DNA from 4 places in the Thermosediminibacter oceani DSM 16646 genome. Region 1 is predicted to be linked to each of the others. Evidence: riboswitches for the same ligand, from Rfam matches in the RefSeq annotation. Region 1 holds a riboswitch; each other region holds the start of a gene.
What was found. A riboswitch is a leader RNA that binds a small molecule or an ion and turns the genes downstream of it on or off. The one in region 1 is predicted to bind cyclic di-GMP.
Positions count from the first base shown of each region.

Region 2: linked by a shared signal. The riboswitch ahead of TOCE_RS11160 (flavin reductase family protein) and the one ahead of TOCE_RS08955 (sigma 54-interacting transcriptional regulator) in region 1 are both predicted to bind cyclic di-GMP.
Region 3: linked by a shared signal. The riboswitch ahead of TOCE_RS02380 (chemotaxis protein CheW) and the one ahead of TOCE_RS08955 (sigma 54-interacting transcriptional regulator) in region 1 are both predicted to bind cyclic di-GMP.
Region 4: linked by a shared signal. The riboswitch ahead of TOCE_RS09700 (type II secretion system F family protein) and the one ahead of TOCE_RS08955 (sigma 54-interacting transcriptional regulator) in region 1 are both predicted to bind cyclic di-GMP.

Region 1 is NC_014377.1:1,782,944-1,790,538, reverse strand. Features, by position in the region: gene TOCE_RS08990 (N-acetylmuramoyl-L-alanine amidase family protein) at 1-658, shown strand, start outside; gene TOCE_RS08985 (DUF2179 domain-containing protein) at 724-1,233, shown strand; gene TOCE_RS08980 (GerMN domain-containing protein) at 1,305-2,306, shown strand; gene rph (ribonuclease PH) at 2,333-3,091, shown strand; gene TOCE_RS08970 (XTP/dITP diphosphatase) at 3,066-3,662, shown strand; gene TOCE_RS08965 (metallophosphoesterase family protein) at 3,679-4,152, shown strand; gene TOCE_RS08960 (D-2-hydroxyacid dehydrogenase) at 4,178-5,128, shown strand; cyclic di-GMP riboswitch class I at 5,232-5,320, shown strand; gene TOCE_RS08955 (sigma 54-interacting transcriptional regulator) at 5,417-6,505, shown strand; gene TOCE_RS08950 (hypothetical protein) at 6,577-7,248, opposite strand.
Region 2 is NC_014377.1:2,213,416-2,221,010, forward strand. Features, by position in the region: gene glnA (type I glutamate--ammonia ligase) at 1-192, opposite strand, end outside; gene TOCE_RS11145 (MerR family transcriptional regulator) at 362-709, shown strand; gene TOCE_RS11150 (GntR family transcriptional regulator) at 734-1,405, opposite strand; gene TOCE_RS11155 (EamA family transporter) at 1,576-1,992, shown strand; gene TOCE_RS11160 (flavin reductase family protein) at 1,989-2,501, opposite strand; cyclic di-GMP riboswitch class I at 2,788-2,873, opposite strand; gene TOCE_RS11170 (molybdopterin-containing oxidoreductase family protein) at 2,969-4,963, opposite strand; gene TOCE_RS11175 (hypothetical protein) at 4,994-5,908, opposite strand; gene TOCE_RS11180 (hypothetical protein) at 5,905-6,696, opposite strand; gene TOCE_RS11185 (hypothetical protein) at 6,689-7,171, opposite strand; gene TOCE_RS11190 (RNA polymerase sigma factor) at 7,168-7,595, opposite strand, start outside.
Region 3 is NC_014377.1:468,307-475,901, reverse strand. Features, by position in the region: gene TOCE_RS02405 (hypothetical protein) at 1-311, shown strand, start outside; gene TOCE_RS02400 (sensor domain-containing diguanylate cyclase/phosphohydrolase) at 328-1,770, opposite strand; gene TOCE_RS02395 (protein-glutamate methylesterase/protein-glutamine glutaminase) at 1,757-2,797, opposite strand; gene TOCE_RS02390 (bacteriohemerythrin) at 2,998-3,402, opposite strand; cyclic di-GMP riboswitch class I at 3,678-3,771, shown strand; gene TOCE_RS02380 (chemotaxis protein CheW) at 3,875-4,351, shown strand; gene TOCE_RS02375 (methyl-accepting chemotaxis protein) at 4,329-6,338, shown strand; gene TOCE_RS02370 (methyl-accepting chemotaxis protein) at 6,388-7,595, opposite strand, start outside.
Region 4 is NC_014377.1:1,931,435-1,939,029, forward strand. Features, by position in the region: gene TOCE_RS09675 (PilX N-terminal domain-containing pilus assembly protein) at 1-484, opposite strand, end outside; gene TOCE_RS09680 (prepilin-type N-terminal cleavage/methylation domain-containing protein) at 505-1,047, opposite strand; gene TOCE_RS09685 (type IV pilus modification PilV family protein) at 1,044-1,472, opposite strand; gene TOCE_RS09690 (prepilin peptidase) at 1,569-2,324, opposite strand; gene TOCE_RS09695 (type II secretion system protein GspG) at 2,511-3,026, opposite strand; gene TOCE_RS09700 (type II secretion system F family protein) at 3,122-4,336, opposite strand; cyclic di-GMP riboswitch class I at 4,402-4,489, opposite strand; gene TOCE_RS09705 (type IV pilus twitching motility protein PilT) at 4,516-5,544, opposite strand; gene TOCE_RS09710 (GspE/PulE family protein) at 5,569-7,266, opposite strand; gene TOCE_RS09715 (GNAT family N-acetyltransferase) at 7,386-7,595, opposite strand, start outside.

The DNA.
Region 1 (7,595 bases):
TTCGACAAACCCCGATACAGTAAGGGTCGTCTTCGACCTGAAGACGGACGTCCATTATCAGGTTTATAAAGACGGGAGTAACATCACGGTGAACTTTTCTCCCACCGGCAACCCTCTCAAAGGCAGGATCATCGTGATTGACCCTGGCCACGGCGGCTCGGACCCCGGAGCAGTATATTCAGGGGTTAACGAAAAAGATTTGAACCTCGATATCGCTCTTAGATTAAAAAAGCTCCTGGAAGAAAACGGGGCGAAAGTGCTGATGACCAGGGAGACCGACATTTACGTAAACCTGTACACCAGGGCAGGTATTGCAAATGAAGCGGGGGCAGATTTGTTCGTAAGCATTCATAATAATTCCATCAATAACCCTGCAATTTCGGGGACCCAGACCCTGTACTACCCGACGCCGGAAAAGAAGGCTTTTGCTCAGACCATCCATAAAGCTGTTGTTGAAACTCTGGGCCTTCCGGACAAGGGCCTGATAGAAAGGCCCAACTTGGTAGTCATCCGGGAGACCAAGATGCCTTCAGCACTGGTGGAAGTCGCTTTCATGAGCAGTAGCCACGACCTTGGGCTACTGCGGACGGAGGCGTTTAGGCAAAAGGCCGCCGAAGGAATATTTAAAGGCATTTTCAATTACCTTTCGGGTCAATAAACTTTGTTGACACAAAAACCCGGGTTTGATATGATACACTTGAATCTCGATAAGGGGGTTGAGTTTTGACTCCACTGCTAGGCTATTTATTCATTTTTATCGCTCGGGTTTGTGACGTTTCTCTTTCAACGTTAAGAACCTTGATGGTTGTTAGGGGTCACCGGATGCAGGCGGCTGTAATGGGCTTTTTTGAGGTGATTATTTACATAACGGCTTTAAACCAGGTTGTAGGGAAACTGGGCGACCCATTAAACCTGATTGCTTATGCATTGGGTTTCGCCACAGGCAATTACGTTGGCAGCCTGCTGGAAGAAAAATTGGCTCTCGGCCTCACAACGGTACAGGTCATTACGCAGAACCCCGAACTTCCAGAAAAAATCAGGAGCCGGGGATTTGGTGTAACTATGCTTCAGGGCATGGGAAAAGAAGGAACACGTCACGTGCTCGTCATATATCTGGCACGAAAAAACGTTCCGGCTCTGATCAACCTCATAGAAAGCGAGGACGAATCGGCATTTATCACCATAATGGATATGAAGTCGGCTAAAGGGGGATACTTTAAACAGGCAAAGTGACCCTCAGGCATAAAAAACCTCTTCTTAAATATATATTAATTAAGATGTATACTTTAAGAGGAGGTTGTTTTATGCCCAAGAGGGTTGCGGCGCTTATTTTGATCCTCATTCTTATTTTCAGCATTACAGCCTGCGGGCTGCAGAAAAAAGACAGCGGCGACGCTTCATCCCAAGAGTCGGAACCTGTCCAGGAAACGCAGGCTAACATGCGCAGGACAGTGTTTTATTTTGTAAACGAACACGATCTTCTGGTACCGGTCACCAGGGATATACCCTGGGTTGAGGGAATAGCCAAATCCGCTCTGGAAAGCCTTGTGGACACGCCCGAGATAAGAGCCGAGCTTGAGCCCAAAGGCCTTAAGCCCCCTCTACCTTCGGGAACCAAAGTGCTGGGCATGACGATAAGGGACGGCATTGCAAAAGTTGACTTCAGCAGGGAATTTCTAAATCTGAACGGGAAAACCGCAGAGCAGAACGCTATAAAGGCTGTAGTATATACCCTAACGGAATTTCCCTCGGTCCAGAAAGTCCAATTAATGGTAGAAGGTAAACCTTTAAAAAAATGCCCTAACGGTACGATTTTGAAAGACGAACTCCAGCGTGAAAAGATCAATCTGGAACCGGGTGCCGCAGCTGAGGGTAATAATATGGTTCCTGTGATGCTGTATTTCAGAGGAAGCAGCAGCGACGGAAATTTTACCTATTACGTGCCGGTTACGCGAATGGTGAAAAAGAGCGATAACCTCATGAAAACAGCACTGGAAGAACTCATCAAAGGACCGGTGCAGGGAATGGGTTTGAGTTCGGTCATACCCGCCGACACAAAGGTGCTTGATGTCAGCCTGAAGGAGAATGAGGCGATTGTCAATTTTTCCAAAGAGATCGAGGGCTATGGTGGCGGTGTTGACACCGAACAGGCGCTGGTAAATACCGTAGTGCTGACTCTTTCGGAATTTCCCGGAGTGGAGAAGGTAACCATTCAGGTGGAGGGTAAAAGCGGGGTTTTGCCCGAAGGTACCATTCTGGATACGCCCATTTTGAAACCGGCGTATATAAACCCCGCCAATATATGATATAGTTTTAGAGAGGATGGTATTTTTTGGCGAGAGCTGACGGCAGAGAATTCGACGAGATAAGACCTGTAAACATTATACGCCGCTTCAATAAATACGCCGAAGGGTCTGTTCTTATTGAAGCGGGTGATACAAAGGTAATATGTACCGCAACCGTCGACGAAAAAGTACCGCCTTTCTTGAGAGGTAAAGGGCAGGGATGGGTAACGGCCGAATACTCCATGCTCCCAAGGGCCACGGAAATTCGGAATATCAGGGAAAGCTTGAAGCCCAGCGGGAGGACCATGGAAATCCAGAGGTTGATCGGTAGGGCCATGAGATCTGTGGTTGATCTTGCAGCTTTGGGTGAGAGGACCGTATGGCTGGACTGCGATGTAATCCAGGCCGATGGGGGTACCCGTACGGCGGCTATCACCGGTGCCTTTGTAGCCCTGGTGGATGCTTTCAAGTATTTAAAGGACAACGGAATCATTGAAGTTATTCCGGTTAACAGTTTTGTGGCTGCAGTAAGTGTGGGCATTGTCGACGGCGAAAAGTTGCTGGACCTGAATTTTGAGGAGGACTGCAGAGCCCAGGTTGATATGAATGTGGTGATGACCGACAAGGGGCAACTTGTAGAGGTCCAGGGTACCGGAGAAGCTTTTCCTTTCACCCGCCAGGATCTGAACGATATGCTGGATCTGGCCCAAAAAGGTGTTTTTGAGCTGATTTCCATCCAAAAACAAGTTTTAAGCGACGTAGTCGACGAGGTTGGAAAAAATGATGGATCTGGTAATAGCAACTAAGAATAGAGGTAAACTAAAAGAATTTAAAGAAATGCTTTCCGATATACCCTTGAATATAATTTCACTTTTAGACTTTCCGGGGATCGAAGTTGAGGAAAGCGGCAGCACTTTTGAAGAAAATGCGGTCATGAAAGCGAAAAAAGTCTTAGAGCTGACCGGTATCGCGTCCCTTGGCGATGATTCAGGTCTTGAAGTGGCCGCTCTGGGAGGCAGGCCCGGAGTGCATACAGCCAGGTTTGCAGGTCCCGGAGCCGGCGACGTAGACAATATAAATAAGCTGCTGAACGAGCTCAAGGGCGTTCCCTGGGAAAAAAGGCAGGCGAGATTTGTTTGCTGCCTGTGCTTTGCATTACCCGACGGAAGGGTTTTTGTGGAGTACGGTTACTTGAAAGGGCTTATTACCTTTGAGCCCAGAGGTACCATGGGATTTGGGTACGATCCTGTTTTTTTTGTACCCGAGCTGGGGAAAACCCTAGCTGAGGCCACCCCTGAGGAGAAAAACGCCGTGAGCCACCGGGCGAGGGCCACAGAAAAAATCAGAAAGCACATACTTCAATGCACCAGAGGTTGAAGCGGAGGGGCGACATTTGAGAATCGGAGTATTTAGCGATACGCACGGTTTTCTACATTTTATAGATAAAGCCATGAAAGTTGTGGAACCTGTGGATTTGATCTTGCATGCAGGAGACATATCGGCCGACGCTGATTACATCAGGGAAGCGTATAATTACAGGGTTTACGGGGTGTCAGGCAACTGCGACACCGGTTCCGACTATCCGGGTGAGAGGCTGATCCAATTGGAAGGTAAAAAGATACTTCTCACCCACGGCCATGCGTATCGTGTAAAACACGGGTATGAAAGGCTATTGGCCAGGGCAAAGGACCTTTCTGCCGATGCGGTGGTTTTCGGTCATACCCACTGTCCGGAAAATACGCGCGTGGGAAATGTCCTGATTTTCAACCCCGGCAGTCTTGCCCTTCCAAGGTGTGGCACGGGAAGGACTTTCGGTGTGCTTGAGATACGGGACGAGGATATAAAAAGCTCCATAAAGGAGCTTTGAAAAAAGCGAGGGAGGGTTTGAGCTTATGGGGAAAATCTTATTCGGGGCCAAGGTTTCCGAAAAGCACCTCATAAAAACGCGCGAAGTCGCCCCCGACTGGAACATAGTCATAAGCGAAAACCCCGAGGAAAAAATAAAAGAGATAAAAGACGCTGAAGTTTACGTGGACTGGGGATTCAACTTTGAAAGGCAGCTTGTTGAGGCTGCCGAACGGCTAAAATGGATCCAGTCGCTGAGCGCCGGTGTTGAACGCTTGCCCTTTGATCTGGTCAAGGAAAAGGGCATAATTGTAACCAATACCAGCGGAATTCATAAAGTGCCAATTTCGGAGCTGGTGTTCGGCTACATGCTCATGTTTGCCAGAGGGCTGAACCGGTTTTACGAACAGCAGAAAAATAAGATTTGGAATAAAAAAGTAAATACTACGGAGCTATTCGAAAAGACTTTGGGAATAGTGGGGACCGGTAATATCGGCAGCGAGATAGCAAGGCTGGGAAAGGCTTTCGGCATGAAAGTGATCGGCCTTCGCAGGAGCGGCAGGATAAAAGGAGATTACGATGAGATGTACGGCAGCAGTTCTCTGAAAGAACTCCTGTCGAAGTCCGATTTCGTGGTGTGCGCTGTCCCTCTTACTGTCGAGACCCGTCACCTGTTTAGAGAAGAACACTTCAGAGCCATGAAGCCTACAGCTTATTTCATAAACATAGCCCGGGGCGCCGTGGTTGACGAGAGTGCTCTTATAAAGGCACTGAAAGAAGGCTGGATAGCGGGAGCGGCCTTAGATGTATTTGAGGAAGAGCCCCTGCCGCCGGAAAGTCCTTTGTGGGGAATGCCCAACGTCATAATAACTCCACACATAGCAGGCAGCTCCGACCGTTACATGGAAAGAGCCATGAAAGTGGTGAACGAAAACCTGGAAAGATACCTGAAGAATGAGCGATTGATAAATGTCGTCGACCTGGACAGGGGATACTGATAATATGCCCGGTTTGATAAAACCGGGCTTTAATTTTGATTACATAAAAAGCAGGAAATGGCATAAATATGAAGAATAGTAAAAATATGTAAAATAAAATTATTTCCGTCAAGGGCAAACCGTCGAAAGGTAGGGACGCAAAGCCACGGGCCTACGAAGAGACAAGCTCTTCATAGCAGCCGGGCTGCCGGGGTTTAAAATAGATTATAGGATTGTAAAAGACTACCTTTCCAGTGTCCGGCAGAGGTAGTTTTGTTTTAAGTTTAATCGGAATTTGGAGGTGCGCAGGTGAGAAAAGATGGGCTTACGGCAGTTTACGAATTCGAGGACATAGTTGGTCAAAGCCGTGCGATAAAAAAGGCAATAGAAGCGGCAAAGAAAATAGCATCAAGCGATTCAACGGTGCTTATTTACGGGGAAAGCGGCACCGGAAAGGAACTTTTCGCTCAGGCTATACACAATGCTTCCAGGAGAAAGGATGGTCCTTTCGTACCTGTGAATTTTGCCGCATTACCAAGTAATCTGCTTGAAAGCGAACTTTTCGGCTACGAAGAGGGTGCGTTTACCGGGGCTAAGAAAGGGGGAAAACCCGGCCTGTTCGAGGAGGCCGATGGCGGCACAATTTTTCTTGACGAAATAGGCGATGCGCCGCAGGATTTTCAGGTGAGGCTTTTAAGAGTCCTACAGGAGAAGAGAATAATCAGGGTCGGAGGGCTTAAGGCAATACAGTTGGACGTGAGGGTTATAGCTGCTACGAACAAAGATCTCTGGAAAAAAGTTAAGGAGGGCTCTTTCAGGCAGGATCTTTATTACAGGCTGAGCGTTCTACCGCTGTATGTCCCACCGCTGAGGGAAAGGAAAGAGGACATTTTGGTATTACTGGGATTTTATCTGAAAAGGTATACCGATGGAAGGATTACGAATGCATGGGATTTTTTTGAAGAAGATACCCTTGATTACCTGCTTTCGTACGAGTGGCCGGGGAATGTGAGGGAACTTGTAAATCTGGTGGAGTACCTGGTTAGCGTAAAGGATGAGACGACCAGGATCGCCATCGAGGATTTGCCATCACACATGATCTCCGGGATATTGAGCGCTGCAAGCGATCTGAGTGTAAAGGAAAAAAGGGAAGCAATGATATGGATCATGAAGAAAATAAAAGAGAACGACGGCATCGGCCGGAGGGCTCTGGCTGAAATGGCCAAGAGAGAGAACTGGAATTTGGGAGAGGGTATTATAAGGAGAATGATGAAACAGATGGAGCGGGACGGCCTGATTGAATTGAAAATAGGAGCTAAAGGCGCCGTACTGACGGGAAAGGGAAAAGCGTTGCTTGAAATGGTCGAGAACGGCGGAAAATGGGAAGAAGGGATGTAAAGGGCTTCCCTGCCCTCTCCCTGTTTGTCCATCGCGATTGCACCACAATGTTCAGGATGAACGTCCTGAAACTACGAGAAATGGTTTTTGACAAGCTTGAAGGAGCCTATCGCGGTCATTATAAATCCAATTACGGGCAGGATTAGCGATTGGAAGAATTTTTGCATCGCCGGGCTTTTGTATATTAATGGAACTACAGGTATCCTGACGGCGGAATTAAATCCTTCAATGAATAGTCCCGGTAGTCCTAAGAATCCGTGATGTTCGATAAACGCTAGAATTTGCCCGAAATTAGCACATGCATTTTTTAACAAAGCCAGCTTTATAGCTTCAGGGTTAACCGGATAGTTTTTGGGATCGAATTTTGCCAAAATGTCTCTTATCTCTTGTTCGTACTGTTCATCAGCAAAAAACTCAATAAAAATATTGTTTTCTAATTCTATTGTTATTCCACTTGTGCGTTCCACTAAATGATTATTAGGATGAAGGTGAACCCCGCGCAATTTATTCTTTGTATTGGAAATAAACAAAACGTCTTTTGCAAAATAGGGATGGCCTATATCGCTTTCAGAAATATTATTATTATCTAATAAGCCGTTATCATATAAAAACGAAACGAACCTGCGATTTAAATCATTTTTCAATATAAACTCCGTATGGTAAATAAAACTTCTTAATGAAAAACCGGCAAGCAAAATAAAGATTCCCAGTACGGTACAAATTATGCCGATTTTTCTACTCATAAAATCTATCCTTTCTCTGAATAGTCTAATATTATTATAATATTATTTTCAGAATATAAAAAACGACAGAATAATCTTCATAACTGTAAAGTTATGTGGGGGTATAAACATGAATGACTGGGAGTTCACTTAGCACGTAATAACAGGCCGCTTTTCCTTTGAACATGCATATATTTTTTTTTAAGCTAATGGGAAAACGGGACGCTAAAAACGGGATACAATCATCCCGTTTTCCCATTTTATATCCATAATTACCAATAAAAGAGCCCTTTTGGATTGGTACGTTTGTTGCATATACATAATTTCAGACGGCGCCGTCGTAAAAAAATCTTTAGGGAGGTGTCCTG
Region 2 (7,595 bases), 430 kb from region 1:
CTGAATCCTGGTAAATCCTTCTATGGAAGAACCATCGAACATGATCTTTCCGTCAAGAGCTTCCTCCAGCCGCTCTACGGTAATAGTCACGTTCTTAATTATACCAAGGATGTCGGTAAACTGAAGGCGCACAAACTTGACATCCAGCTCCTGGGCTTTTCTCAGGATATCGCTCTTGGTGTATTTCGGCATTAAAGCTCCTCCTCCGCGTTCTTTATTTTACTGAAATAGTACCACAGCCGGAATGTCCATGTCAAATGTTTGTAAGGTTTTTCGTATTTATCCAAAAAAACCTTACATGACCGTTGACTGTTGTATTAGTTTTTGTTAGAATAACGTTAAAAATGGGGAGGTAAAATCCATGGCTTCTGCGGAAAAGGGACTTTACCCGATAGGCACCGTTGAGAAAAAGACGGGGCTCTCCGCCAGGCAGATCAGGTACTACGAGAGCATGGGGCTCGTCAATCCGGTTCGCACCAGCGGCGGGCAGAGGCGTTACACGGAAAACGATGTAATAAGGCTCATCCGGATAAAGCAGATGAAGGACAGCGGTTTTGACCTCAAAACCATAAAGGAGAAAATCCTGGTCTTCGAGCAGAAGCTGGAGGAAATTTCCCTTTCCGACATTAATCCCGCCCAAGTGAAGCTCTCTTCACTTTACCCAGTTTCCAACAGGGCAGTGTTGATGAAGCTGCTGGAAGAAAAATAAAATCCTTGCTTTTTTTGCAAGGATTTAATAAACCTTATGACCTGCCAGATAAGGGTGAAGGTTAGACTTTGCCTTTTCTACGTGTCTTATCATGGCTTTTTCCGCCGCATTGGGGTCTCGCACCGCCAAAGCGTTGTAAATTTCTTTATGCTCTTCCAGCGAAATCGGCGCCCTGCCGCTGCTTTTGATGGATACCAGCCGGGCTCTTTGGATAAAATGGTGAAAATTGGTGAGAACCGATTCCAGGGGCCTGCTCTTGCACGCTCTAAAGATGATGTCGTGGAACCGGGTATCCAGTTCCGAAACTTTATCTATTTCTCCTTTTCCCGTGTAAAATTCCATAAGGTCAAGCACGTCCTTAAGTTCTTTGAGCTGCTCCGGGGTTATCTTTTCAGCGGCCCACCGGGCAGCCAGTCCCTCGATCATTTTTCTAATAGTGTATATGTCTTCCACGTCCTGTTCGGTAATACCCTCAACTATTACCCCCTTGTTAGGGATGCTCGATACCAGCCCTTCCAGCTCCAGCTGCCTTATAGCCTCCCTCACCGGCGTGCGGCTCACGCCCAGTTCCCTAGCTATCTTCAACTCTATAAGGCTTTCACCGGGCTTATACACACCGTTGAGAATGGCGTTTTTCAGGTGCTGGTATATTTTGTTTCGGAGGGAAGACCCCCCTTCCTGGGTTTGGCTGAACATAAAATTTGCCCTCCTCGCTCCACGCCTTCTATGTTTATTTTACTATAGGTTTTTTGATTTTGAAAGCAGGGATTTTCCAGGGCCCAAAATGGTATAATTATAAAGGCATGTGCTGGCGGTCGTGCCGGCACATAAACATCCCATGAACATATCTATAAGGAGGATACGACATGAAATCCTATATATTTGCTCTACTCACGGCTTTATTCTGGGGAGCCGCACCAATTCTGGGCAAAATGGGTCTTGCAAAGCTGCCGCCCTTCCTGGCCCTGTCGCTGCGTTCCTTTACGATAAGCGCCGTCCTGCTCGCTACCGGTTTGCTTTCGGGCAGTTTTAAAAACCTCTCAATAGAAACTAGATCCTTCCTCTTTATCGCCGGGGAGGGTTTAATGGCATCATTGCTCGGACAGCTGGCCTATTATTACGCCCTCAAGTACAGCGAAGCTTCAAAGGTCGTCCCCATAAGTTCTGCTTTTCCGCTGGTCACGGTTGCTCTGGCCTTTCTCTTCCTGCGCGAGAGCCTGACGCTTAAAAAATTTTTCGGCACCCTGCTGGTCATTCTGGGAATTATATTGATAAGGGGTTAGTCCTCATCCCTCATCCTGACAGCCAGTATCTCCCCAAAATACAGGACGTGATAATCCCCGGTGCCGTAGTATAATGCCTTTACCTCGGCCGGAATCTGCTCGGGGTGAAGGGGAGATTTGTAAATGATGCCGCATTCAAAGTGTATATCGCACCCGTCTATTACCGGGGTGTCCACCGTCTTGCCCGGCAGGAGTGAAAGGCCGCATTCCTTGAACTTGTCTACGTCTCTTCCCGATTTGGTGCCGCATATTTTCAGTGCGTCCTTCATCCGATCGTTCAGGGGAAAACTGACGGTGAAACTCGAGGCCTTTTCTATTAGGTCGAAGGTATATCTGGAAGGCCTGACCATTGCCATGAAAACCGGCCTGTGCCACACGTAGCCAAGGGTCCCCCAGGCAATCGTCATTGTGTTTATCGTGTCGCCGCTTTTTACGGTCAAAAAAGCGCCCTTTTTCAGCTGTTCCAGGACTTTTTCGGCTACTTCTTCGATACGAACGTCTTTATACACAGCTCATTCCCTCCAGTAAATTCAAGTTTTGATTTAATAACGCCCCCGCAAAAGCTTAATGCGGGCTTTCTATATAGATTGTAGCATTTTTTTGAAAATAATACAAATAATACGTTGCGGTTTACGGTGTTACTGTTTTAAGTTATCACATAGCCGATCTTTGTCATCGGGCATATAAAAACCCGACTGGAAATCATGTCGGGTCGGCCCATATATTGAATTTCCCTCGAAAGACAAAAAATCCCCGAGCTGCCGAAGGGGGATGTGGATTTGCTTTAAAAGCACCATCGGCAGCCCGGCTACCATAGCATTAAAAGCTTTATATCCGCAGCTTGGCACTCCAGCTTTTCGGCTGGTTTGCACTTTGGTATACTTGTTCATTTCAGGTTAATTATCCCATATATTTTATATTTTGTCAATAATGAATTGTTCAACCAAAAAGCCTTTAGCACCTTTCTGATCACTTGTTAAGGGCTTACGGCCCTTATGCCCACCTTAACATCGTATAGCGCAGCGCACGCCCCCATTTCGGTGGTGCGGGAAGGTATGAGGAAATTGGGACATGCACCGCTTTCCACGTTCCAGCCCGACTCCAGACTGACGGTGTCCTTTCTCATGCCGCGTTCGAAATACACCCTGGCTCTTATGCTACCCATGTCGTTGTAAATTTCTACTTCCTGCCCTTCTTTTAATCCCAGCCGGATCCCCTCTTCGGCACTGATATACACTTTTGGAAAGGGATTTAATTTTCTAATATATTCGGCCACTTGGAATTGAGAGTGTATACGGTACCGGGAATGGGGGGTTATGAAGTGGTACGGGTAGCCGTCGTCCTCGCAAGCAGGAGCCACGTAGGTGGCCGTGGGAGGCTGGCCTTCGGCCAGGGCTTTTTCTGAATAAAATTCGAATTTGCCCGACGGCGTGCGGAATTTTTTATCCTGCCAGGCCACATCCGGCACGAAGGAGTTTTTTATATGCCCCTTTTCTCTTAGAACGGAAAGGTCCACCCCGAATTTTCCAAAAGCCCCGGTGGCGTATTCCAAAAATTCCTCCCGGCTCTTCCAGGGGAAATCCTCAAGTCCGATTCTCCTTGCAAGCTCAATGAAGATCTCCTCGTCGGGCCTTGCCTCCCCGACGGGCTCGATGACTTTGGGGCAGTAAAAAATCCAGGGGCTCCAGGAGCTTACCTTGACGTTTTCCTCCTCGAAAAAGGTGGTGCACGGCAGCACCACGTCGGCCTCTTTTGCCGTGTCTGTCATGAACATGTCTATAACGACAACGGTTTCGATATTGTTCAGGGCCTTTCTCGTCATGGCCGTGTCCGGCACGTTTACGACGGGGTTTGCGTTTGTTATGAACGCTATTTTAACGGGCGGGTCCTGGGCCTTCAAAATTCCGCGGGCCATGCTGGACAGGTCCATGAGCCGCCCGGTCCCGACCGGTGCCGCTCCCTTCACGAAACTTCCTACGTACCAGTATGTATCGATACAGTAGGATACCCCGGCCCCCGGCTTTCCGATGTTGCCCGTAACTGCCGCCAGGGCGTCGACAGCTCTTACGGCGTTGCCGCCTCCCCTGTACCTCTGCAGTCCAAATCCGAGCAGGGTGGTGACGGGGGTATTTTCCGCGTAGAAAAGAGCAAGGCGCACTATATCATCAACATCCACCCCGGTGATCTCCGAAACCCTCCCGAGCGGGTAGTTTTCCAGGGTCCTCCGGAATTCTTCAAACCCATAAGTGTATTTTTCTATGAATTCGCGGTCGATTTTACCCCATTCTACGAGGTACCGGCACGCCCCCAGGGCCAGGGCTGCATCGGTACCCGGCTTCGGACTTATCACCAGTTCGGCCATGCCCTCCATTCCGGTGGTGAGCGGGTTTACTACGGCGATCTTCCCTCCCCTTTCCCTGCACTCCAAAATAAAGGGCATGGAGTGGACATTCGTTGATTTCACGTTTCTGCCCCAGAGGACGCAGCCTCTGGCGTTGGGCAGGTCTTCTATGCTGTTTTGTAAAAGACCTCCGAAGTCGTAAATCTGTGCAACCAGGCCGGCGCTCAAGCATAAGTCTCCCGAGACCCTGGTAATACCGCCCAGGGCGTTGAAAAACCTGGTGTCAAGGTGTTTTGTTGTGACTTCCGACCCGCTGTAGTGGTAGTGAAGCACTGCCAGAGGGCCGTATGTATCCACGACCTCGGTAAGCCTCGCGGCTATGAAATTCAGGGCTTCATCCCAGGTTACCCGCTTGAATTCACCGTTCTTTTTCATAAGGGGATAACGGAGCCGCTCCGGGTGGTAGACCAATTCCACGTAGGAATTTCCCTTGGGACAGAGGTAACCCCGGGTAACCGGATGGTCCGGGTCTCCCTTAACCCCGGTCAGCCTTCCGTTTTCATCCACGTAAGCCAGGAGGGAGCAGCAGTCGATGCAGTCCCGCGGGCACGCAGTGCGGTAAACTTTCATTTTTGCATTCCCCCTGTATTATTTTGAACCTCACTCGACACTGTTTACGGTCACTTTCCCGCCGATGACGTTTACCGTATGCTCGCCCTTCCCGAATATTACTTCTCCGAAAAGGCTTTTCTGCAGGAACGTATCTTTTTCGCTTTCGCCAATCACCTTCCAGTCCGTATTACCCCCCAACAAATATTTACTATCGACCATGGCCTTTACTTTCACATCGGCGCTGTCTTTAACAATTACATCCACATGCCCGGAGTTTTCTATCAGCCAGTTGCTGTTGATTTTGTCGAGCCGAATCTTTAGCGAACCGCGGTTAATCACTTCCACATCTATATTTTCAGGCACGTGGAGGGTATAACTGGTCATTTCGGCGTAAAATCCGAAGCTTTTGTGCCGGCGAGGAGTGTCGAAGGAGATCCGGAGGATTTCGCCGGACCTGTCAAAGACTACATCGCTGGCCGATAAAAGTTCTTCGGCCCTCTCCCTGGAATCCGCCACCACGCTGGCGGACCCGAAAACCGTGACAGCCTTTTCGCTGACCGGTCGGAGGGTTAGTTCGCAGGCCGGACCTTCTATTATTATTTTAGCAACTGTACCGTCGATTTGCATCTTTTCCGGCTCCGCCGCCAGGACAAAATTTTGGGACGATATCGTCTGATTAATGGCCGGAATAATCCCCGTCTCCCACAGACCGTAAAGGCCCAGGGTGAAAAGTCCTGCGAAGCAGATTACCAGTATGCTGAAAAAGTCGAAATCTACCGGTTCCCCCTTATTCAAAAAGGAGTACAGGAGCACTTCCGCTCCCAGCACTATCGGCACCAGCGGCCACCATTTGACGGCATTGAACGCAGCGTCCCTGCCGAAGATCTCGGACGCAAGCAGAGTCACCCCCGCGGCTACCAGTAGTGTGCCCAATGATATGGAACCTACCTTCCACTTTCTCACGGCTCCGAATCTCCCCCTTTTTCTTTAGTTTTTAATCCCGCGCCACCAGTCGTTATCAACTTTATTCCGGCGAAAATCAATATGAAAGAAACCAGCCCCGTGTAAAAGTAGCTGCGCATCCGCCATTCGATGAGCGGGAAAATTATCCTATCCAGAACCGCCAGGCACCCCAGCAGTATGAGGCCGGCACCCGTGAGCCGTGGGTTGCGGTTTATCCACGAGAGCGGAGAATCTTCCAGGTTATCCGGGGGGACATTCCCCTCCGCCCGGTGGATGGCGTCGAAGAGGCTGTAAAACCAGATGATCGGCAGCAAGAAAAGGAAAAAAGACATGTTCAGCCATCCCATCAGGAAGAGGGCCATGAAGAAGGTCCCCATCAGTTCGGCCCCGTACCTCATAAAACCGAGATACATGTGCCCTGCGCCCGGTACCAGCGACAGGGCGGCGGCGATTACAGTCCGGTTGGAAACGCACCTCGGCGCGCTCCGGGCGGGATTTTCGACAGCTCCCTCACCTTCGGCGCCCTTAAGGTATTCTTCCGTTGCTGGCAGATCCACCAGCGATATGGCGTCAACCATGGAGATAAACCAGATCACCAGCAGCGCAAAGGGTAAAAGCATGAAAAATTCATTTTCTCCGGTAATCACGGCTAACCCCATGCCGCCAAAGAGAGCCCCCAGATAAAGCCCCAGGAATATAAATCCCCTAGCGCTGAATCCAAGATAAAAATGGCCCAGTCCCGGTATGAAGGACAGCAAAAATGCAGCAAACCTGCTCTTTTTATTCAATACCAAAACCTCCCTTTCCCGTTTCAAAGTTTATTATCCACTCATTGGCCTTTTTTGCAACTTTTGTCGGCCAGTTCAGGCTGACGCCCTGTTCAATTCTATTTCCCCAGGCTGTGTTCGCCAGCATCCCTAGCTTCTCCGCCACCTTCAGGGACAATCCGGCGGTCATCAGCATAATGGTGATCATGGCGCAGGCCGTGTAATAGGCGATCAATTTATTAAATCCCGGCGTTCGCAAAACCCGTTTCCGGCCAAACTCCAAGAATTCCTTTTTTGCGGCGGCCAACACCTTTTTATCGAAATCCGGCGATATTTTTCGGCTCGCATCGCGCATCTCATCGTCGCCGATCTCGGAAAGAAACAATTCCAAACAGCAGTCACACCGGTAAAGATGCTCTTCCATGTTGCGAAGCTTTTCCGGGGTCCCGCAGCCGTTTTTAAAAAGCATCCATTCCTCTTTGCTGTAGTGCCTCACCCTTTTTCCCTCCCCCACCTTTTCTTAAACAGGGCTCTCGCCCGACTCAAGCGGGACTCAACCGTCTTAACGCTGATTCCTTCCTCCACTGCGATCTCCCGGCAGCTCTTGCCTTCGAAATAATATTTTGCCAGAGTCCTCCCGTAAATCTCCGGCAGCTCCCCCGCCACATGCTGCACTCTCTGCCAGTCTTCCTTCGCCAGGTACAGTTCTTCCGGCGAAGGGGCCTGCTCCGTTCGCAGTACCGATTCTCCGGCCTTTTCTTCCGGCACAATTCGCGAAAGATGCTCCGCCTTTCTCCGGTGGTCTATGGCCTTGTTCACGGCGATTCTCCCGATCCAGGACTTGAAATTATCGAAACGGCACCGGGGAAGGGAGCGGTAAACCTGTAAGAATACCTCCTGGGCTATATCTTCGGCCTCAG
Region 3 (7,595 bases), 970 kb from region 1:
TGGGAGAAAACGACGGCACCGTTGGCTATCTTTCCTATTACGAAATCCGGGACATCGAAGAAAACGGCTCCTTTTGCCGGGTACTTCTCGCCTGCGGGAAGTGGCTGAGGGTCCTTTTAGGCAAAGCCACCCTGCTGGAGTATATGAAGGACGCGAGACTCATTGCGGGAATCTATGAGGAAAAGCACCGGGTGGCGGCAAAGGCCGAACAGGTCCGGGAGCCGGAACCCGCTTGCCTTCAGGAAAGCGGAAAATTGAGGGAGGAACTGATAAACCTCCTGGTAAGGCTCCTCAGTAAAAGCGGCGGATGAAGAAATCATCCGCCGCTTAAATCACCGGTCCCATTTCGGTAAATAGTTTCACCAGGTCAGGATCGAACTGGGTGCCGGCGCACCTTTTTAATTCTTCTACGGCCTCCTCGTGGCTCAACGGTTTCCTGTAGGGCCTTTGGCCAACCACGGCTTCATAAGCGTCTATTATGGCAAAGACCCGGGACAGGAACGGTATTTCCTTTCCCCGCAGCTTAAAGGGGTAGCCGCTGCCGTCGTAATGTTCATGATGGCTCAGGATTAGGTCCGCAATCCCGGAAATCGACGGCACGGAAATGGCTATCCTGTAGCCGGCGACGCAATGCTTTTGCAATATTTCCCTCTCTTCCCAGGTCATCCTCCCTTTTTTAACCAGGTTCGGCGGAAGGCTTATCTCTCCTACGTCGTGATAGCGGCATAGCAGTAAAAACTTTTCCATATCCTCCGGCGGAAGATCGAGCTTTTTCCCAAAGGCCTCGGCGAGCCTTATAAGCCTTTCTATACGTTCTTCCCGTGCACGATTGCGCTCCTGGAGCTTCCTGGTTATAATGCGAGCTATGGCATTTTTGGCAGACCGCCTCTTCAGCAGCTTGTTTGTATACATATTGCAGCGTGCTTCGTTGAACACTTTGTAAATGTCCTGAAAGCCGTGGTGCTTTACCGAGTAGCCAAAAGATGCCGACAGGTGCAGATCTTCATTTTTCGAATTAAAATTTTCGATCTTCGCCATGATTCTCTTTATGAAGGAATCAACGATCTTTTCATCGCAACCCCTCATTATAATGCCGAATTCGTCGCCGCCTATCCGTGCCACCACGTCCTTTTCCCGGCAGCTGCTCTTTAGGATGTCGGCAAAGGCCTTGAGCAGTTTATCCCCGGCTTCACTGCCCAGCACATCGGTTATGAGTTTCAGTCCGTCCAGGTCGTACACTATTACGGCCGCCGGCAGCTCGTCGGTTCGGCGGAGTTTTTTCAATTCTTTTCGGAACATCCACCGGTTGTAAAGGCCGGTGAGCTCATCGTATATGTTCAGTCTCAACTGAACCTGCTTTCTTTTGGTTTCTGTGATGTTTATATGGCAAATGGCCGCCGCGACCGGATCCCAATCGATCCTGGATACCACCATCAGGTACCACCGGTCCTCGCTCTCCGAGCGGCAGGGGTATTCCAGGTAAAACCCTTCGCTTTTTCCCTCCAGGACCTCCCTTATCCCCTCCCGGGCAGCCCTTGCCACCTCCGAATCCGTATGTTCATTTCGAACGGCGTTTTCCAGTACTTCTAAATAATTGACTCCGGGACCCACCGTGCCAACGTTGTCAATACCATTCTTTAGGGCAAACTCCTCCCATCTTTTGTTCACCAGCAGAATTTCCCCGCTTTCTCCTATGACGCACAGGTTGACGTTAATCGAATCTAACAAGGTTTTTAAAAAATCGACTGTAACCCCGTCACTCTTTTGCATTTAACCTCCTCACTCCTGTCAGTTCGGTTATTTTTGCCGGTATCTCGTAACTCGGGAGGATAAACTCTGCCCCTCCTCTTTCAATTGCCGCCCGGGGCATTCCGAATATTACCGCTGTCTCTTTTGACTCGGCAATCGTCCTGCCACCGGCTTTTCTTATTCTTACCATCGCCCCGGCTCCGTCATCGCCCATGCCTGTCATCAGAACCCCTATGGTATTTTCCCGGAAAATGGTGAGGACCGAATCCATCGTGACATCCGCCGAAGGCATGAATCTGTATTTCGGGGTATCGGTCACCACCAGCCGGAAGCCATTTCTTTCGCTTGAAAGAAGCATATTGTAGCCCCCCTTGCCCACATAGCAGGTGCCGGGTTTTACTTCCATGCCGTCCTCGGCTTCCACCACCTTCAAAGCACAACGCTCATCAAGCCTCCTCGCTAAAGGGCCTGTGAACCCCGGAGGCATGTGCTGCACCAGGAAGATGGCTGCATTTATATCGGGGGGAATGAAAGGGAGAACGTGCATTATGTTCCTGGGGCCCCCGGTGGAAATCCCGATGACCACGGCTTTCATTTCTGAAGTGAAATGTATGCCGGGCGCCGGCGGATTTACCGGTCTTTCCCGGATATCCCGGGCGTTATAGCCGGCCTTCACTTTGGCTATTATTTCATCCGCGAATTCCTTTATGTCGGGCGATATGCTCCCTCCGGGCTTTGCCACGAAGTCAAAGGCGCCGAGCTCCAGAGCCTTGATGGTCACGCTGGCGCCTTCCCGGGTCAGGGACGAAAGCATCAAAACATTGCCCAGTTTTTTTTCACGGATCTTTTTTAAAGCAGAAAGCCCGTCCATCTCCGGCATATTAACGTCCAGCGTAATGACGTCGGGTTTTAGCCTTTCGGCTTTCTCGACGGCTTCCCTGCCGTTTCCGGCGGTATCCACTACCTTTATTTCGGGGTCCTTTTCCAGCAGGTCCTTTATAATGAGCCTCATCAGCGCAGAATCATCCGCTACCAAAACCCTTATCACGACGAACACCTCATGGATTTCACCCCGTCCCATAGTCGGTAGTCCCTTTAATGCCTCACTATACTGTATAATATACTACTCGATAATATAATAATACCATTTAATGCAATGTTTTCCAATTACCTCATTGATTTTTTATTATTAAAAAATTTTAAGTTGGGGGTTACCAGCCCCAAATTGGCTCAGCTAGCTATCTTACTTCAAATCTTATTCTTCAAAAACGCTCCCAGCGCTTTATCCGTCTTTTTGATGTGATTTATAAGCCAATCGATGAGGAAATGGTTTATTTTTACCACCAGGTCCACCGTAGGGCCGTTCTGCTCCATTCTTTGCTTTATTTCTTTGAATTCCGCTACAAAGCCGTCATGCTGCTTTTTATGTGCCTGGTAGCCGGGAAAATCGTTTTCCCGCATGTATTTTTCTTCGGCGCCGAAGTGCATGACGATGTATTCACCTAGAAAATCAATGGCCTTTACGGCCTCTTCCCTACCTTTCCCTTTCGAGCAGGCCAAAAGCAGGTCGTTCACCCTTTTGAAAAGCTCCTTGTGTTGTTCGTCGATCAGACTTACTCCTGTGGAAAGGTCCTCCGTCCACATTACCGCCATAAAATATCCCTCCCATCTTTGTCACGATATATATTCTCCAAATAAATCCTTAATCCTGCTCCGGCGGGACCTTTTTCAACTTTCCAGCGGTTCTCCCAATTCGAAGAGGAATTCCCGTTTTGGTGAAAAAGATTTCCGGCGCAAGCCGCAACCTTTGCCGCTATAAGTTGTATTGTAAATACGATTTTTCTGATATGGAAAAATATAGCTTGACTATGTAAAAGTAAAAAATGTAAAATATTAGTAGTTATTTTTTGCGTAATTCGACATATACCGCCGATAAAAGGCAAACCTGTCGAAAGGCAGGGGCGCAAAGCCATGGGCCTACGGCTCCATTGATGATGGAGCTACGGCTGCCAGGTTGCCGGCTCATTGAAAGGCCATCGGCCAAGGAAAGGTTCCAACCAGGGCAGCCAAATCTTTGATTACATTTTGAAGGCTGCTTTTTTTATTACAGGAAAGGAGGGAGAGCTTGAGACAAGTAGTAGTTTTCGGCCTCGGAAAGGAACTTTACGGCATAGACATTTTCGATCTGCAGGAAATCATCAGAATGATGGAAATAACGCATATCCCCAGAGCCCCTCATTTTATCGAAGGGGTAATAAACTTAAGGGGGAGAATCATTCCCGTGATAGACCTCAAAAAGAGGTTCGGCCTTGCCGACGGTGAAATAACAAGAGACTCCAGGATCATTGTGGTAAATATCGATGAAACCACGGCGGGGCTCATAGTGGATTATGTCACCGAAGTAGCGGCACTGGAAGAGGAAGACCTGGAAAAACCTCCAGAGGCCTTGACCATCGATGCCCGCTTCATCCATGGGCTGGCAAAGATGGGAGATAATATAGTAATACTTATTAAAACGAGTGAAATACTCAATGTGGCAGAAAAAGACCAGCTAAAAAATTTCTCGAAGGAGGATACATATGAAAAAGCTGAAGGGAATTAAAATAAGTGGTGGAATAAGGACAAGGTTGACCGTTCTGTTCCTTCTTATATCCCTCGTACCCCTTATAGTCTTGAGCTTCTTCAACTACAGCACCTCAAAAAACAACTTGACCCATGCAGCCGACCGGGAACTACTCGGAAAGGCCGTATCCGCGGCCAGCGTTATCGACCTCTGGGTCAGCGAAAGAATGGAGATATTGGAAACCCTCGCGGAAAATCCCGTAATTAAGAGCGGTAACTTAGAAAGTTTAATCCCCATATTAAAAACGGTACAGCCTGCAGCACCGGACGTCCAGCTCCTCTGGTACGCCACGCCTGACGGCAAAGTTTACTCGTACCTGAACGACGACATCACCAAGCCAATCACCGATATCAACGACCGGCAGTATTTCAAGGAAATAATGTCTACGGGCAAAACCACCGTATCGGAACTCGTCATCGATAAGGTAACCGGTGACAAAATTCTGGTCATAGTGGCCCCCGTGAAAGGTCAGGGCGGTATAACCGGCATAGTAGGTGCCGATGTAAACGCGAACGCCCTTATCAACATCATAAACTCGGTAAAATACGGTACCACAGGGTATGCCTTCCTGGTGGACAAAATGGGCACCACCATAGCCCATCCGGACGAAAAGATGGTTATGAACATGAACATAACAAAGACCGAGTCCGAGTCGTTGAACAGGGTCGGGGAACGCATGATAAAGGGCGAAGAAGCCACCGTAAGGTATGAATACAGCGGAGAATACAAACTTGCCGCCTTCTCCCCGGTTAAGAACACCGGATGGTCCTTATGCGTCACCGCCTCGTCGGACGAAGTATACGCGGGACTGAAAAGCTTTTTCTGGTCCACCATCACCCTGATCCTGGTCGTGACGGTTATCGTCATCGCTGCAGCCGTCGTTTTCAGCCGGCAGTTATCTTCGCCCATACTTAAGCTCACGGCGGTGGCCGATACCCTGGCAACGGGGGACCTCCGGGTAGAAGTACCCGAGGGATTTTTCGGCGAACTCGGAACCCTCGGCAGCTCTCTCAAGAAAATGCTCGAAAATACTAAAACAGTTCTCGGCTTCATGGGCACCGCCATTGCCAACCTGGAAAAGGCTATAAGGGAGATATCGCAGGGAGCTCAGGATACCGCCCAGGCTGCCGAACAGGTAGCCGAGACCGTTAGCCAGATTTCGGCCGGAGCCCAGGATATGGCCCAGAATACAGGGAATATATCTGCGGCAGTCGAGGATACCACCACAATGATGCAGGCTTTAGTGGAAAACCTGGAGTCCATTACACAGAACACTATGGATACGGTGAAGAGAACCGAGCAGGGCGAAAAGATCATGAAAGAGCTCTCCCAAAAATTAGAGCTCACCACCACCAAGGCAGAAAATATTAAGTCCGCCATGACCAGCCTCATAGAACAGGCGAAAGAGATAGCGGGCATTACCGACGTAATAACGGGCATAGCCGAGCAGACCAACCTCCTGGCTCTCAACGCCGCCATCGAGGCAGCCAGGGCCGGTGAGGCCGGCAGGGGATTCGCGGTGGTGGCCGAGGAGATCAGGAAGCTGGCCGAACAGTCCAGCCAGCAGGCGAGCCAGATAACAAAAATAGTTAAACAGGTCACGGAGAATATTAACCTTTCGAATACGGCTACCGAAGAAGCGGTGGTTCTCATTGAAGAGCAGGCGATCATAGGCGGCGAAACCATGAATCATTTCGCGGAAATATCGGCAGGTGCAAGGCGTGTTGCCGACCTTCTGAGTGATATCGAGAAAAAGGCCAGGAGCGTCAGCGAACACAGCAGGAAAATAAGCGAAGAGGTATCTAACGCCGCCGCAATATCGGAGGAGAACGCGGCTTCTTCCCAGGAGATAGCCGCATCGGCCCAGGAGATGAGTTCGGCAGCCCAGACCATAAGCGCCAGCACCACGGAACTCATCAACCTTGTGGAAAAACTCAAAGAAGCTAGCGCAAAGTTTATCCTGTAAAGTAAAACGCACCTGCTTTCCCGAGTGGAAAGCAGGTGCGTTTTTATCATCAAAGGAGATTTAAAGTCTTATTCAGGTTCACATCGGCGCCGATCACGCCGACCACGCTGCCTTCTTCGTTTCTAACCGGCACCGATATGGTAACCGTCATGCGGTTTGCCGATATATCGATGTAGGGTTTAGATATGAATTCGTTTCCCCGGACGGCTTCCTGAAACCACGGCCTGAAAGCCAAGTTTTTTACCGGGATGTCACTGGTTACGTAGATAATGTCGCCTTTTTCGTCGAGGGTGATTAACTCAAGTATTTCCGGCGTTTCCCGCTTTACCTTTTCAAATTCACGTTTCAGGACTTCCACATCCCTGTTTACGACGAAGTCCTTCCCGGCCAGAAGGGAAAGCTGCTGTTTTATGGCGGATAACTTTACTCTTGCGCTTTCAGGTATCCTGTAGTTCCGGGTATACGCTTCGGATATTTCCATGAGTTCGGAAGACATGGTTGACAGCCTGCCGGTTTCCTCCGATATAGCTCCGAGCAGATTTTTCTGTTCCTGGCTGGATGCCGCTATTTCCTGCACCCCTGCCGCAGTCTCCTCGGAAACGGCCGCCATTTTCTCCGCCGCCTCGGAAACCTTGACGACCTTTTCTACCTGTTCCCCAGCCATTCTGTTTATGCGCTCGATGGAAACTTCAAAACTTTTTATTGCCGATACTATATCGTCAAAGGCGGTCATGGACTCGTTGCCTTTTTCTATGTTCTCATTTACCACTTCGAGATTCTTTTCCACCTGTAACGCCGTTTCCCGGGCCTCCTTCTGGATCCTCTCCGACAATTCCTTTATCTCTTCTGCAGCTTTCGCCGACTGTTCCGCCAGCTTCCTCACTTCACCGGCTACCACCGCAAAACCGCGCCCCTGTTCCCCGGCTCTTGCCGCTTCTATGGCAGCGTTGAGCGCCAGCAAATTGGTCTGGTCGGCAATATCGGTGATAACTTTTACAAAACCGTTGATCATGGTTGTCAGATTTTCCAGGTCCCTCATCTTGGAAGCAGAAAGGGAGCTTGTCTGAGACGACAGGCTCAGGTTACTGATGAGGCCTTCCAGTACCCCCCTCGTCTCCCTCACCCTCTCGACCATGGCCTTTATACCCTCTTCCCCTTCCCTGGCCTCCCCGGCTATTTTTTCCGCCAGGGCTGAAAGCGTATTGATGTTATTCGACGTCTCCTGAGCGGCTTCGGCCTGCTCTCCCGCCCCCAGAG
Region 4 (7,595 bases), 150 kb from region 1:
TAATATCAGAATTCTGATCTTCCGGTAAGAGGCTGACACCTTTAAGCAATTCCGCCGGGCTGCCGGAGGTATTGATGCGCACCTTTACGGTCAAAGTCTCGCGCGCCTTATTAAAAGTTCCCACGGAAGTTATCTTCACAACGGTACCGGATTCTTCCTCGATTTCTTCGACGGTCACTTTCTCAATGCTGCCGCCGGCAGAAGGTTCGGGATAAGGTTCATTCGAAATCAAAGTCAAAGAGCCCCCAGGAGGAATCTGATTCACAACTCCCGGGTTTTGCCTAATCATAACCAGGGCCCTCTCCACACCGGCATCGGCTGCGTAGTATGCCTGCAGGCGGTTTCGCTGCCGGGCGGCTGCCTGCCTATGGCTGGCAGTCAAAGTTACAGTGGCACTGCCGAGTATGACCACCACCATCAGCACAAGCATGACCAGGACGAGGGCCTGTCCCCGTTCCGCGCCCTGGCTCTCCTTTATATTCATGTGCAAACCCCGGCACCCCCTCAGTTAAGGGCCCTGATCTTGACGGAAGTAGTCATCTTGACCTCAGGCCCGTTACCCTTTTTCCCGGTGAGAGTGATCTTAACCCGGCGAATGTTTTTGTGGTCCTCATCGGACAATGGAAATTGCAATTCATCCTCGTCTTTTTCGTCGTAGTAAGCCAGCTGAAAATCTGTTACATACTCAGCCACCGGCTCTTTTTTCCCGTCTATTTCCCGAATCAATCGTTTTTCGCGGGAATCCAAGTAATAACTTACGTTCTTCGTACTATTATCCGAATCTCCCCCAGGTTCCATTACAGCCAAACGTATCCATGATTCCCCGGCTTCGACCAGCCCCCTGGCGGACCTTATTTCCCCGCTCATCCTTTCCAAGGCGATGCGCAGATTTTCTTGAACATCGACTCTCGCCTCATCCTTATGCCAGGACAGAACGGCCTGCTGGTATAGGGCCAGCGCCGCCCCCACCACCAGGCTGAAGATGGAAACTGCCACGACGGCCTCGACCAGGGTAAAACCGCATTCCTTCGTGCGCCTGCCCGTCATCTCCAGTCACCCCTGTCCATGGTCAGGGAGAGGATTTCCCGGCTGGTCGCGGCATCGTAAATTTTTATCGTTATCGTTTTCAAGTTTTTTTTATCGTTTTCAAAGACGCTAATCCGGTAAGTATATTCCGGATAACCGGTAAAGGGACGCGGCGGTTGATCGGGGTCGGTGGGTTCCCCAGCCTCAAGGCTTGCATAAGGTTTGTTCTTCAGTTCCTCCAGCTTACCTTGGGCCAGATTTAAGGCCGTTATTAGGTCTCGCGACTCGGCCGTCCATCGCGCACCGTGTATAAAGGCGTTCATAAGGGGAACAATAGCAGCGACGAGAACCAGGGTGGCTATTAACACCTCCACCAGGGTAAAACCGCCGTTATTCGGGTTATCCTGCTGACTTGTTTTCCCCTTAACTTTTGGCGCCCAAATCACTTTCCCATACCCTCCTTAAGCAATAAAGGCGTTTCTCCCCCAGCCTCCCTGGCCTCATGTGCCCTATTGATATACCAAAACACGTCACCGCTCTGACTAGAACAGAAAAACCTGCTTGTACCAGTCAATAATATGTGAACCCCAGAGTGCCGCAGCAAGCGTGCCCGCTGCAATAAAGGGGCCAAAGGGAATGGCATCCTTCGGCCCTTTCAGCCTGAAAAGCAGGAGAACGGCAGCTACCAGGCCCCCGGTAATCACCGCGAGAAACAGAGCCAGAGCCGCCAGCGGCCAACCTATAAAAAGACCCGCTACCGCGGCCAGCTTTACGTCACCGCAACCCATTCCGCCTTTACTAAATACGACAATAGCAAATAAAAATCCTGCTCCCGCCGCGCTTCCCGCCAGGGACGACCAGACCCCCACATCCCTGGCCGCAAACCCCAGAACGATGGCGGCCGCAAAGCCGGCCAGTACAAGGCGGTCCGGAATAAGGTAGTGTTCCAGGTCGATGAAGGCAGCCGCTATTAAGACGGCGCCGAGAAAAAGATACTTGACCAGGGCCGGCACCGGTCCATAACGATAAAACAGCGCGGCAAACACCGCGCCTGTCAACAATTCCACTACAGGATACCGCGGGGAAATTCGCGCCCCGCAGTAGCGGCACCTCCCCCGCAGGGCGAGGTAACTTGCCACCGGCACGAGATCGCACCAGGCCAGCACGTGCTCGCAGGCCGGACAACGGGATCGCCCCCAAACCACCGTCTCTCCCCGCGGCAGGCGGTAGATGACGACATTGAGGAAACTGCCGGTGAAAAGGCCGAGTAAGAAGAAAAACCCTACCATGAAAAACATAATTTTCACCTTTATAGACTTTCTTTCTATTTACTTAGTAATATTACAGGGTGCTATGTAGGTCCAATCGATTACCTCTTGTTTGCTGAAACATGATATACAGCAAGTTCCGGCAGTTGCTGCTTGGTGGGCACCATCAATGCCAGCATAACTTAATTTGAGATTAAAATATAATTGACTGCGAAGTTAATCTTTGGAAATTAAAATATATACTACATTGCTGGTTTGGCTGTCTTTCATAACCATATTTCCGCCCAGGTCAGCCCTTAATCTGTCGTAAAGATTGTCCGGAACATAATCAACTTCTAGATACCTAGCAGAATCTCCACTTCCCTGGCCATCCCAGTTTACCGCGCTATCATTTTTGTAAGTATACGTCCCGCCCCACGGGTTCTTGTTTGGCCAGCGATCCAGGTATGGCCCGTTCCATCCAGGATAACTATTATCATCAGGCTTATCAACAAGGTAAGAGTAATCATCACTTTGCGGCCATTTTCCAGTATCCGCATAAAAATTCAACACTGCCGTTTTAATCGACTTATAATCTGCCTCAGCCGCTACAACTTTGCTCCTCTCGATAGCATTGAAGGCATTTGGAAGAACTACGGCAGCCAGGATAGCAATGATGGCTATGACTACCAATAGCTCTACCAGGGTAAAGCCCCGCTGGTCTTTTACTTTTTTCCGAAAGCATTTCATCATAAGAAACAACGCCCCCCATCAATTTGTTTTATAAAATGGTTCAGATTACTTTACCGGTTTTCCGCCGATTTCAACCCCCCTTGCAAAATTATATATTATCCTATATTTCCTATATTCCCAAGTATCTGGAAGTAGGGCAGCAATATGGAAATCACAATAAATCCCACCGCACCGCCCAGCATGGCGATCAATAAAGGCTCTATCAGAGCAGACAGGCGGCTGACGGCTTCTTTCACTTCACGGTCGCACAATTCGCTGATTTTCGCCAGAAGGAAATCAAGGGCACCGGTTTCTTCGCCTACGGCGATCATTCCGATGATCATCGGAGGGAAAATACCGCTCTCCTTCAGCGGGTCCGCAATGCCCTTACCATCCCTGACACTTTCCTGTGCCCTAGCTATGGCTTCAGCTACTACCCGGTTTCCCACCGTTCGCCGTACTACATCCATAGCCTGGAGAATCGGAACCCCGCTTCTAAGGAGCGTGCCCAGGCTACGGCTGAAGCGGGAAAGGACCGCCTTCTTGTGGAGCGGGCCAAATACCGGCAGTTTCAGCAAAATACCGTCCAGGCGGTATCTGGCGTTATCTGTTTTGAGGACCCCGTAAGCCACATAAGCCAGAATACCTGCCGCAAAGATCAGGATAGGCCATCCCCGCCGGAGAGCTCTGCTTACGCCCATCACAATCCGGGTCGGGAGGGGCAATGGCACCCCCAAGGCGTTCAGCATGTTTTGAAAAGCCGGGAGAACGAAGACCAGCAAAACGATCAAAACCGCCAAAGCCACCGATACGACTAAAGCCGGATACGTAAGGGCGGACTTGACCTTCTCCTGAAGCTCATGCTCCCGTTCCAGGTGGGCAGCCAACTCCTCGAGGGCCTCATCGAGGGACCCTCCCAGCTCAGCCGCCTCTATTGCATGCACCATTATCGGAGGAAAAACCTGCAACCGGGCCAGCGCTTCGTGAAAAGTCTCACCTCCTTCAAGGCTTCTCACAATCTCTTCAATGTTCCTGCGCAATATTTTATTTTCAGCCTGCATGGCCAGGATTTGGAGAGCCGGGACGATCGGAAGTCCCGCTCCGAGCATGGTGGCCAGTTGCCGGCAGAAAACCGCAAGATCCTGTTTTCCAACGCGGCGTAAAAGTCGTCCTGAATTTATCGCAAACCGTTCCCGCCCGGGGCGAACTTCCACGATAAATAAACCCTTATCCCTTAAAAGCCGGACGACAGCCGCCTCATTTTCCGCTTCTACAGTACCGACCACCGGTTGACCAAAAGCGTCGCGCGCACGATAACTGTAAATCGCCATATCTCCACCTACACTGTCCCAAAAAGACGCACCGGGCTGCTTTGGAAGAACGATTCATACCGTCCCCCGGCAGCCCGGCGGCCGATAGGCTTTATTACCCTTAGGCCCGTAGCTTTGCGCCCCCGGCTTTCACCGGGTTTGCCCTTTACAGGGATTTTTATAAATTTAATTCGGCAAAATTATCCAAAATCCTTCTTCAATTGATATAAATCCGGGTGAATTAATCCCTTTTCACGCAATTGCCTGAGCGACATTTCCATGGTCTGCATTCCGAATCGGCCGCCCGTCTGCATCAAAGAAACGATCTGGTGGGTTTTCCCTTCCCTTATAAGATTGCGCACAGCAGGGGTAGCAATCAAAACTTCCACAGCCACCACCCGTCCTTTGCCGTCAGCCCGGGGCAGCAGTTGCTGGGTAATGACTCCGGCCAGAGTATCCGAAAGCTGGATTCTGATCTGGTTCTGCTGGTGCGGAGGAAAAACGTCTATAATCCGGTCAATGCTCTGGACAGCACTGCCGGTATGAAGGGTAGCCAGCACCAGGTGCCCGGTTTCCGCCGCAGTAATTGCCGTGGCTACCGTCTCCAGGTCCCGCATCTCGCCCACCAGAATAACGTCGGGGTCCTGGCGCAGGGCAGCCCTTAAAGCGCTCGCAAAGGAAGGAGAGTCACTTCCGATTTCCCGCTGGTTCACGATACTCCTTTTATGCGTATGCAGGTACTCTATGGGGTCCTCCAGCGTAATTATGTGACAGCTGCGCCGCTCGTTAATCCGGTCGATCATGGCCGCCAGAGTCGTGGTCTTACCGCTGCCGGTAGGCCCGGTAACCAGGACCAGGCCGTGGGGCTGATCGGCCAGCTCGCCTACCACCGGGGGTAGCCCCAACTCGTCAAGGCTGTGAATAACATCGCCAACCAGGCGTAAGGCAGCCCCTATACTTCCGCGCTGGTGAAAAATATTTACCCGAAAACGCCCCAATCCCGCTGCCGAGTAGGCCAGGTCCAGTTCCTTTCGCTCAATAAATTCTTCCCACCGTTCACCCAAAATCTCCCTTGCCAGTGCTTCAGTATCAGAAGCAGTCAAAGGAGGCCACTGCCCCTGAGGTTCGAGCCGTCCGTGATGCCGGAAGACCGGCGGTAAACCCACCGTCAGATGTATATCCGATGCCCCTTTTTTTATGGCTTCTCCCAGTATTTCCCGCAAATGCATCAAAACTATCACCTGACCTCTGCGCTAAAATTCGCCCATGGACACGCGAATCACTTCTTCCACTGTGGTTAATCCCTGGCCGGCCTTTAAAAGTCCGTCTTCCCGCAAGGTAACCATTCCGCCGGCGACGGCAGCCTTTTTTATTTCCGTAACGGGTGCTTTGGCAGCCACGAGAGAGCGAATTTCATCGGTCATCACCAGGATTTCCTGGATAGCAGTCCTGCCCTGGTATCCTGTGTAATTGCACTGCCGGCAGCCGCGGCCCCGGTAAAACTTTTTGTCTATGTTTTCCCCGAGGAAGGCGTAGGCCGCATCGCCGGGCGCCGGTTCGTAGGGCTCGCGGCACTGCGGGCAGATGAGGCGGACAAGACGCTGGGCCACCACACCGATCAGGGAAGAATTTACGAGAAACGGCTCCACACCCATGTCCAGCAGCCTTGTCACCGCCCCGGCCGCGTCGTTGGTGTGCAGCGTGCTGAAAACGAGGTGGCCCGTTGTAGCCGCCCGGACGGCTATATCAGCCGTCTCCCTGTCGCGAATCTCCCCTACCATTATAATATCCGGGTCCTGGCGCAAAATAGCCCTCAAGCCCGCTGCAAAATCCAGGCCTACTTTGGGGTTTACCTGCACCTGATTGATGCCGGGCAAAAGGTATTCTACAGGATCTTCTATGGTGATTATATTTTTTTCCGGGGAACTCAGGGCGTTTAAAGTGGCGTAGAGGGTGGTGGTCTTGCCGCTGCCGGTGGGACCGGTGATCAAAATCATTCCGTAAGTGCTGCGTATCAAACTTTCATACTGCTCCTTGGTAGCGGGCGAAAAGCCCAGCTTATCGAGAGTAAGGAGCATAGTTTTTTTATCCAGGATACGCAGCACAACTTTTTCGCCATAAACGGTGGGCATGGTGGAAACGCGCAGGTCTATACTGCGCCTCTCCAGCGTTATCTGGAAACGGCCGTCCTGAGGCAGCCGCTTTTCGGCGATATCCATACCCCCCATAATTTTTATTCGGGAAGTCAGGCTGCTAAGCACCCCCGGTGGCAGGCGAAGCACTTCCCGCAAAAGCCCGTCCACCCGGAAGCGCACCAGCACGCTCCCTTCCTGAGGTTCGATATGGATATCGCTGGCTCTGGCGCGCACGGCCTGGGCAATCAGCCGGTTCACCAGCTGAACTGCCGGCGCACCTTCTATACCGGTCTCGGCCGCTTCATCCAGGTCGAAGGAGTCCCATGCGGCCGCAGAGGTATCCGCCGCTGTCTCCTCAAAACCGGCCATGGCCTGATTTTCCAGGAAGGACTGCCAGAAACGGGACAAAGCCGTTTCAATCTCTCTTTCCGAGGCGATGGCCGGTATGATTTCAAATCCCGTAGCCAGGCGCAGGTCATCCAGTGCTGTAAGGTTTAAAGGGTCCGCCATGGCCACCAGCAGTCTATTCCCGTCCCGGCGGACGGGTATAGCCATGTGGCGGCGAGCCAGGCGCTCCGGTATCAGCCGTACCACCTCAGGTTCCAGCTGGTAATCTTCCACTACCACTTTAGGTATACCCAGCTGAAATTCCAGGACCTCCAGGATATCCTTCTCGCTCACATACCCCAGGCGCGTAAGTACCTTGCCCAGGCGCTCTCCGCTCCGCTTTTGTTCATTTAAGGCCTTCTCCAGCTGTTCGGGGGTAAGCATGCCCGCCTCCACCAGCAGGTCCCCCAGCCGGCGTTTACCGTCCACTCATGCCACCTTCTCCCATTCCCAAAAAGTCTAAGTTTAATTAATATTAATTATATCACGCATATAAGGCCATTACTATACAAACTTTGACAGAAAAGGCGGGCATTGCCCGCCTACTTTTATCGGAGACTCTTTTTCATCAAAAAATTAATAAAAACCATTCCCTTATATTCCTTATTCTGCTTTTTCACGCATACGAAGTCGTGTTTTTCAAAGAAAGGCCTTGCGGTAATGCTCGCTTCCGTTGTAATCTCACTTACACCAAGGTTTCTAGCTTCACTTTCAAAAGCCTTTAAAAGGGCTGAACCTATCCCCTTTCTCTGAAAATC